3 regions of the Paenibacillus sp. GCM10012306 genome follow, and region 2 is predicted to be linked to each of the others. Evidence: riboswitches for the same ligand, from Rfam matches in the RefSeq annotation. Region 2 holds a riboswitch; each other region holds the start of a gene.
The links. A riboswitch is a leader RNA that binds a small molecule or an ion and turns the genes downstream of it on or off. The one in region 2 is predicted to bind cyclic di-GMP.

Region 1 (3,150 bases), on a different contig from region 2:
ATCGGCATCATTCTGGTGGTCCTGCTTACAACCCTGACTTACCCTCTTTCTCGCTTTGTCGAGAGAACGCTTACATCTTCTTTTGATGATATCTCTAACGTTACACATACGATTTCTAAGGGGGATTTTACGCAAAGAGCCGATGAGAATGGCTCCATGGGTGATATCAGCCGCTCCTTTAATACGATGATCGACAAATTGAAGACCATTTTGACCGATGCGTCACAGATCACACGTCAGGTTATGGATGCAAGCCGCGGTATTGAAGACAAGAATCAGAATCTGAAGATCGTCATGTCTCAGGTGGCAACCTCCTCCAACGAGCTAGCTCAAGGTGCCAACGAGATTTCTAGTGATATTGCTGGCATGATTGATTCTATTAAAGATATTGAAACCAAGGTGTCCAATTACGCTTATTCGACCAAAGAAATGAACAAGAAAACTATACATACGCTGGAATTAGTAGAGCAAGGTCGCCAATCGGTAGATACCCAATCGGAAGGCATGCGCAAGAATATTGAAGCTACACAAAAAGTAGCTGATACTATTGATGCCCTCTCCCATAACGCTCGCGGTATCACCATGATTACCAAGACAATTACCGAAATTGCGGAACAGACCAACCTGTTATCCTTGAATGCTTCCATCGAAGCTGCCCGTGCCGGAGAGCATGGCCGCGGGTTCGCCGTGGTCGCCCACGAAGTTCGCAAACTGGCTGAGGAATCAACGGCCTCGACCAAAGAGGTCTTCAGCTTGGTGCGAAGCATTGAAGCCGATATCAAGGAAGCCATTGCGAATATTACCATCAATGAGGAAGTCGTTCAGGTACAGAATGAAATGATCATTCAGACTGCACAAATTTTCGGGCAAATTGTCCAAAGCGTACAGTACATTACCGAGCAGATCGCCGCCTTCTCTTCGGAAAGCGATCTGATGCTGGACAGTGCCCTGAAAATCTCCTCTGCGATCGAGAACATCTCCGCCATTACCCAGCAAACAGCGGCCAGCACTGAAGAGGTCTCTGCATCGATGAGTGAGCAGATCAATGCTCTGGAATCTGTTGCAGAAGAGAGTGAAAAAATGACGTCAGCCGTCTTCCAGCTACAAAAAACGATTCATATTTTTAAATTTTAGAATTTGTCATCAAAATTTAATTTTTGTTCCTTTCAGCACAAAACTGCCGTATAAGCTCTATTTTATACGGCAGTTTTTCAAACTTATGAAACGTTTGCATTATATCGCTTTCAGACCTTTCCGTAAAATTCATACTCACAAATAACGATTCGCCTTCTCCCCTCTCAAGCATCCTACTTTTAACCCACTCACTTCCATTATAGTTTAGAAAAAAATAAGTATTTGGATTCAATTCTTTCATTAAAAATATCACGGCAAATGATGAGTCAACTAATTTCTTCAATTATTATCTAATCTTCTCCATCCAATTGTTTTGATCCAATTTGCATTTTTGCACCAACCCCTCTAGTCAAATATTCCATACTGACCCAATTAATAGTTTATTTTCGCTCTATTTTGTAACCGCATTCTAATTTACAATACCCCCTTGGATACATTTTAAATTAAAACTATATCCCTATTCTCTTTCATTTTTTTCGTCAAATTCCGAGTTCATTTGTGTAAAATATATTGACAAAGACGAGCTAGGAATATAATGTAAAGGAAAATTATTCTTATAATTAGTTATATAATTTATATGGGCAAAATTCCTGAAAAGGAATGACGCAAAGCCATGGATCTACAGCCTCATTTTTCTGAGGCCATGACTGCCAGGTTGCAGAGAAAACCAGGAGGATCGACTTAATCTTGCGGTCTGAGTGGCGGTTTTTTGCTTCCAACCTGTGCTCCATTATTCGAGCACAGGTTTTGTTGTTTCTTTATACCCGTTTGTATCGTTCTAATCATTTCGCATCACCAGAACGATAATATATTTATCTTTTTACTTATCCCAATTCATACACTTGAGAGGTGTTTTTTTTGAAGACAGTCGCAGATTTTATGGCGGAGGCACTACGTAATCTCGGAGTAACCCATTCATTTGGTATTATTGGTAAATCCATTTGTCCTTTAGTTCTAAAGATGGTGGATTACGGTATTGAGTTTATTCCTGGAAGACATGAATCCAGTTCCGGGTTTGAAGCCGCAGGCTATGCCCTTAAGACTGGCGGACTAGGTGTTGCTTTCGGAACATCCGGTCCCGGAGGAACGAACCTACTGACTGCAGCGGCCCATGCCAAAGCGAATAACCTTCCGGTACTATTTATTACAGGTCATCAATCCATAAAAGAATTAGGTATTCCGCAATGTCAGGATTCTTCCTCATATCTGGCTGATCTTGCTGATATGTTCAAACCGGCTACTCTATTCAGCAAGCTTGTAGAACGTGGCGATAACTTCAGTACCATTTTCAATCATGCTATCTCGATTGCTCTGAGCGGTAACCGTGGTCCCGTTCATCTTTGCTTGCCTTTCGACGTTCAGACAGAACTGCTGGAAGAATTCCCGGTAGTCTATCCAGAGCGCGAATCGTTCGTAAGCATCTCCAATTTTGACCGTGTAATCAACGCTATCAACAATGCTGAGAACCCACTGATTATTGCGGGTAAAGGTGTTAACCGTTCCGGAGCTCATAAAGAGCTGATCGAATTGGCTGAAACCTTCAACATCCCTGTCGTGACTTCTCCTGGCGGCAAAGGTGCTATTCCTTGGGATCACCCGCTGTATCACGGTCCTGTCGGTGTCGGCGGATGCACTCATGGTGATGATCTGCTAAATCGCAGCGATTTGTATATTGTACTGGGCTCCCGCCTGAGCGATATGACCATCTGTAATCTCAAACGTGAGAACCATCCAGAGACTTTAATTCAGTTCGATAGTGATCCTACGTTTGTGGGCAAAATTCTGACCTCCCAAACAATACCGGTCACCGGGGATCTGCGTGATAATCTTGTGTATTATCTTGAACACCTGGATAGAGATTCTGTGACCAAACGTACTACCGAAAGCTTTAACTATCGGGATGAACTGCCTGAGCTCCCTGGTCTCTCTCTGGCTTCAGTCATGAATGTGATGAGTGATCTGATTCCATACAACAACACTATGTTCGTGGATGACGGAAGCCATGGCTTTAATGCC
Region 2 (3,150 bases):
TAGTTCAGTAGCCCTGCCAAAGAGCAGGGCTACCGATCGGCTGAAAAGAATCTCATTGCTGTGATCCGTTAAATGCGTAAGGACTAGATAACGTAGTTCTCAGTTCCGTCCACGCTCGCGAACAATGCGCTGGTCGGAACGGCTTCCTTCACCTGACTAGGGCTTGCCCACATCAGGCGCACTCGGGCATCACCCAGATTCTCGTAATACTCCACTTTGATATCATACAGCTCCCCGGCATTCAGGGCGATGCTCCCCTGATGCTCAGTCCCGCTTTGATTATTCCAGCTGTCAATGATCGGCAGCCCGTTGATCCACACCCGAATGCCATCATCGGATTCAGTGTAGATCTGATAATTCTCGCTATACAGCGGTTTGATTTTCCCCGTCCAACGGATAGAGAAATTATCAACACCCAGCAAGGCTACATCCGGTGAACCCTGCCTCCAGTTATAATCAATCGCTGCATCATTCCGGGTAAGAACCGCCGTACCGGAAAGCTGCATATTGTTGAAGTATTCCCCCGTTAACCCATTCGCCATCGTATGCTTTCCCCCTGTTCCAGTATTCCCTGTTGGTGCAGCAGGAGGTTTCGGTGTGTTTGATGGCGTAACAGCGGGTACTGGAGGAGCCGGTGGTGGCGTAGGTGCCGGTACCGCTCCAGCCGCAAATTTGTCTCTGGTTACCGTGTAGCTGTTGTTCATAAAACCTTTAATATCATCAGTGTGGTTATTATCGTATAGCATTTTTCCCCAGGTCATCATAAAGGTCCATTTGCTCTGGGTCTCTCTCAGCTTGGCTACGTCTGGCATTTCCCCGTTCTCTCCGATACCGATCGGCTTCCCGGCCGCCAGCGCCAGCAGACTGTCGTAATGGCTTTGTTTATAATCGTTCTCATATATATCTGCAGCGAGAATGTCTACTTTATCCGCACCCGGATAGGTCAGAGCATACGGATCCGCCCAGGCATTCGGGGCATTCGGACTCCATACCCACAGCAGATTATTCAATTTATGAACGTTAACAAAACGGTCATACATAATATTCCAAAGTGCAGCGAAATTATTTTTCTTTCCCCACCAGAACCAATCTCCATTCATTTCATGGTACGGCCGCCATAATACAGGTACCCCTGCATCACGTAAGCTTTTCAAAGGTATCGCCACTTTATCCAGTTCGGCAATCAGGTTGTTGTACTGTACCGTCCCTGGTGTAACGTACTTATTGAATTCCGCTTGGCTGAGACTTCTGGAGACATTGGACCAATCATAGCTGGTTCCCGGTAGGCTCTGATGGAAGGTCATGGCGACTACTCCGCCGCTTTTGCTCCAACTGATGGCGCTGTTCACTACATTCTGACGATACCAGGCAACCTGGCTCTCATTCTGCCCGCTGATAGCGCCCATCTCGTAACCGTGCAGTGCGGCATATTTACCGCTGGTATCTTGCAGCTTGAGATTGAACTCATCGGGACTCTCCAGGTAGTCATGCTGCCCTGCAATAATTCCTTTACCGGATAAAGAGTACATGTAGTTAAGTAATTTTACAGCTTCGGGCGAGGCAGCGGGATTCACCGGAGTACCGGAGCCTGCAGCTCCTGCCATAGACGGAACGATTCCCACGCTCAGTGGAAGGGTCGTCAGAAACAGAGCAACGGACAGGAGTGCGCGCAACAAACGATACTTACGGTAAGCTTTCAACATACATCTCCCTTTCGGTAGCCAGGCTGCCATTCTTGCGAAAGGCCCTATAGCTTTGCGTCCCTATCTTTCGATAGGTTTGCCGTTTTCGTTATTGAAGGATCTATCCCTCTTACCGTAAATATCGACGCTATTTAATTATTTTTTAGTGCATTTATGAAAAAAATATCATTTTTGAGTCTTTATACCTGTTTTAAAAGCTTCGCATTTGGTTAAATAGATAGTTTGTTCTACTAAATTCCCCTACGCTCGAATCCGGTCCTAGGAAATAAACTGATGCAGCTCAATATCATCCCAATTCAGGGTGATACGGATATTATCTTCCTCTACCAGTTCAGAGCCTGTCTGCACTTCAATAAACTCCACGTCCGTTAAAGCCAGAATGGCATGCTTGGTGCCTTCCGGAATGCGAACCACATCGCCCGCCTTTACGTTATACATTTTCTCATTCAAAACAATGCTGGCTTCCCCGCTGATAATGGTCCAGACCTCACTGCGCTTGCGGTGCAACTGATAGCTGATATTCTTCCCTTGTGAGATGCAAATCCGTTTCGTCAGCACCTCATTGCCTTCTTCATATTTCACATAGTCAATGACACGATAATGACCCCAGCGACGTTCCTCGTACATTGGGCGCTGATCAAACGACTTCAGCACTTCTTTGATCCGTGGGCTTTCCGCTTTATGGGTTACGAGAATTCCGTCGGGACTGGCAGCGATAATTAGATCTTTTGCACCAATGACCGTAATCGGAATATCCAGTTCATTCACGAGGCAGGTGCCTTCGGAATCAGCCGTAACAACCCCTTTGCCGACATGATTGCTGCTCATCTCTTCCGTCAATGTATTCCACGTGCCCAGGTCCTTCCAGAATCCATCATACGGCTGCACAACAATCCGTTCTTCCTTCTCTACCACTTCGTAGTCAAAACTGATGGAGGACAGCAGTTTATACTGCTTCTGCAGTTCCTCATAGTTGAGAGGCAGCCCTTTACGCTGCAAAATATCCAGCAAATAGCCAAGACGGAAAGCAAACACACCACAGTTCCACAGCGCATTGCGACTGATCAGCTTCTCCGCCTGCACGCGATCCGGCTTCTCCTGAAAATGGCTTACCTGCATAAAGCCGCTCGCCGCAGGCTCATCGGAGGTCGGGATGATATATCCGTATTTCTCCGAAGCATGCTCAGGCACCACACCCATCAGCGCCAGATTAGCGCCGCTCTCCTCCATCGTATGTTCAAGCTGGGCTACCGTTTCAAAGAAAGCAGCCTCAACATAAGGGTCCACTGGCAAAATAGCCACCGTCTCGGCAGGCGACACGCCAGCCACGGTATATAAATAGGCTGCTGTCAGCGCAATAGCCGGGAAGGTATCGCGGCGCTCCGGCTCAACGATAATCGGCACATGGCCTCCCAATTGGCTCTGAATCATTTCTACCTGTCCACGG
Region 3 (3,150 bases), on a different contig from region 2:
GCTTCAGGAAGGATTCCACAACCGCATCATTCAACATCCCGATAAATTGATCCGGCTGCAAAAAGACCTCGAGCAATCGTTTCAACTGTTTTATATCCTGAGGGTAGGAATGCTTGATATCGGAGAGAACATGCAGAAGCTCGGGGATCAGAATCGCAAATCGTTTATATTTGGTATCAAGCAAAAGCTGAATGACCTGGCCGTAATTCACAGGCTGTTGGCGGTTTTCTAACTTTTTGGCCAACACCTTGGCTGCCTTCCGTAGCAGATTGCCTTCCTCTAGGATCTGTTTTGACAGATGGTAGAGTCGGTTATTCAAAACTCCATGATATCCCGAATACAGTCTGCTCTCCACCACATCGCCATGTATCCAAATACTCCCGGTTGCAACGATGGTCGCATTCTTCACGTTTCCGTAAATATAGACATTTCCAATCGCTTCAATAATCATCTGCTCTTCCACATCGCCGTGAACAGCAACGTCCCCCGGGAATACGATGTGGCCGGTCTCAGGATTGACATTCCCCAGAACCCTGTGCGCTGCGGCAATGTCAAAGGTTCTGCCCTTCACTCCTGTCAGGCGGGGTCTGCCTGTACGAAGCGCCATGACCTTCAGACCGGATATAAGCTGTGTATGCTCCTTGGCTATAAGCTGGAAATCCTCAGGTGGGGCAGCAGGCAGCAGATGTCCATACACATCATATCCGGGAACCCCTTCGATGGGTGGATGCTTGATAGCTACGATGTCGCCCTCTTGGACTTCTGGGATGTCCGGGTAATTCTGCTCTTCCTGTCCACTCACGTTTCTATGGAAGATTTCTGCGGTCAGGGCTTCCTCGGAAAAAGGGATCTCGATTCTTGCATTGATCGCGGGTTTGGGCGCGGTACCTTCCGCTACACGGACAGGCCGTCCGGTAGGGTGGTTCAATGCCTCGTAAATCGCTGGAATATTGAGATTCTGGGAGATGGATTTTTTGTCAAAGTCGGCAAGGACCTGTTCGATGCGGACTGTAGACAGCAGGGCTTTCTTGTCCTGCTCCGCACTAACCGCAATGTTATTCGTGGCTGCACAATCCTTCAGGCGCCAGGCGTACTGTTCCAACCGTCGCAGGGTAAGGAAAGCCGATAACTTGTCTTCGGAGACTGTAATCTCATACGGTGCGGGCTCTTCAATCTCCCACTCCAGGCGGTCGGATGACAATACTTCGGTAGGGGCAGTAATGATCTGCCGGTTCTTCCTAAGGACAACGGGAGGAACGGGAGAGATGACAGCAGGTTTGCCGCCAGATAAAGGTGAGGTGATGAAAAATTGATTATTTTGAATAATGATGATGCCGTCCTTATTGTTCGTGTCGTCCAGTGGTAGAGATTGTGGAGCACTATTCAAGATTTGTTCGGAGGGCTCTATCGGCAATGGCCGGGCAAATTCTTTTACGTCATTTCGATTAGGGTGTTGCGACATTCTGTTACCTCGCTTCTTTGTATAATCAAAGGCATCTGTACATAGAGAGCACCGGGTTAAGATGCGATATCCGCTAGGGATATCCGCCATGCAGGCGTCTAATTGGCAGCCTGGCAACCATAAATGCAGCTTGTGCATTCTTAGGCCCATTGCTTTGCGTCCTACCCTTTCGAATAGTTTGCCTTTAAAAATGGATCAATGATGTATACTCAGCATCAGGCACTTTAATCGACTAAAATCGACAAAAAAAGAAGGCGCCGGTACGTCGTATATATAAAATTGTCGGCATTAAATCCTTTTAATTTTAGTGCTAAAGTAACGAATTGACAATATAAAATAAATAAATTCACCCAGACCGTCCACATGTAAAAGAGAGGCGTCTAAGCCGGATGGCCCGGGACGTCTCTCATGGGATCAAATAGTCCACAGAAGTACCTATATATTCCACATTTCCTTAATTATAACGCGTAAGATGGTTTTAGTAAAATAAAAGGACGCTCCCGTTTATAGCTTTTGGGAGAGTCCTTTTTTCATGTAATGAATACCTTGTGCGATATTGGTCTTGGCCTCATGCGGTACAACTGAACAGGTGGCATATTCCGCCCGCTCCACCTCTTCCAGCACCCGGTTCAAGTGGGAGAACACTGCACCGAGATCGCGCATGGCTGTCAGAGGGCAATGTCTCTGAAGCTCTGAGAAGCAAGAGAGCTGTAATTCCCGTGCATGGCGCAGGGCGTCTGGGAGGGAACGGGTGCACTCGATATCGGACAGGGTCTTCGTTCCGTACAGTGCGATGCAATCCGCGGTGGCTTCCAGCGAACCAGCCAGCCCTTCTGCAGCTGCATAATGCGGTGGAAGCAGAGCAATCTCATCGGCAATTTCCTTCACATAGGCATGAACGGTTTTCAGATGAGTAGTAGCTGTGCTCAGCTTGTGCAATTCATTACGGCATTGGTAATGGGATAGTGTGTAGTGAATCTCTTTCTGTTGCTTGCGGCTTCGTGTCAGCAGCTCCCCGGCTTGTTTCGATACGGCTTTGCCCTTCTCCGTACTTTGTTCTCCGGCGGCAAGTCCTCTCAGTGCATCTGCGAGCAGCAGGCTTCCTTCAAGTGCCAAGGCTTTTACCTTGACGAACCCCTTCGGCGGAACGATAATCATATTGATGAGGACGGCAATCAGTACGCCGATGAAGGTTTCGAATATTCTAGAGACTACATAATCGTTTTGATAGAAGGAAAGGGCCATAACAGAGGTGACGCCTACTTGGGTCACGGCCTGAATATTCACGCGGCAGGCGGTGGCGATGCCAATGCCGATGAGCAGCATAAGCAGGATAGAGAGCCCGCTTATGTCAAAGAACTTACCGACGATCAGAGCGACGATCCCGCCAAGAATGATGCCGAGGAGCCGGTAGATTCCTTTTTCTACAGAGCCCTTAACAGTACCTTGGGTAATCAGAATGGCAGCTAGCGGAGCAAAGTACAGATAATGATTGCTATAAAGACTGTGCACCACCACCCAAGAGAGCGATGCAGCTAGCGTCACACGTATCATATATAGGGAAAAACCAAATTTCTCAAGGCGGTCCAGTAACCCCTCGTTCATGTTCTTCATCTTCTTTCGCAAAAATAGGAAAACATCAATTAACTTTCATCCGTTTTCATTATATCACCTCATTTTTGACGAAA

Region 1: another riboswitch for cyclic di-GMP. It lies ahead of ACFORK_RS03745 (thiamine pyrophosphate-binding protein); the one in region 2 lies ahead of ACFORK_RS19375 (glycosyl hydrolase).
Region 3: another riboswitch for cyclic di-GMP. It lies ahead of ACFORK_RS11820 (flagellar assembly protein A); the one in region 2 lies ahead of ACFORK_RS19375 (glycosyl hydrolase).

The regions. Positions count from the first base shown of each region.
Region 1 covers NZ_JBHRYW010000002.1:10,292-13,441, reverse strand. The annotation lists gene ACFORK_RS03755 (methyl-accepting chemotaxis protein) at 1-1,134, shown strand, start outside; gene ACFORK_RS03750 (hypothetical protein) at 1,151-1,417, opposite strand; cyclic di-GMP riboswitch class I at 1,705-1,797, shown strand; gene ACFORK_RS03745 (thiamine pyrophosphate-binding protein) at 1,984-3,150, shown strand, end outside.
Region 2 covers NZ_JBHRYW010000009.1:34,405-37,554, reverse strand. The annotation lists gene ACFORK_RS19375 (glycosyl hydrolase) at 84-1,703, opposite strand; cyclic di-GMP riboswitch class I at 1,714-1,794, opposite strand; gene ACFORK_RS19370 (sugar phosphate nucleotidyltransferase) at 1,962-3,150, opposite strand, start outside.
Region 3 covers NZ_JBHRYW010000004.1:223,759-226,908, forward strand. The annotation lists gene ACFORK_RS11820 (flagellar assembly protein A) at 1-1,462, opposite strand, end outside; cyclic di-GMP riboswitch class I at 1,564-1,655, opposite strand; gene ACFORK_RS11825 (FUSC family protein) at 1,967-3,067, opposite strand.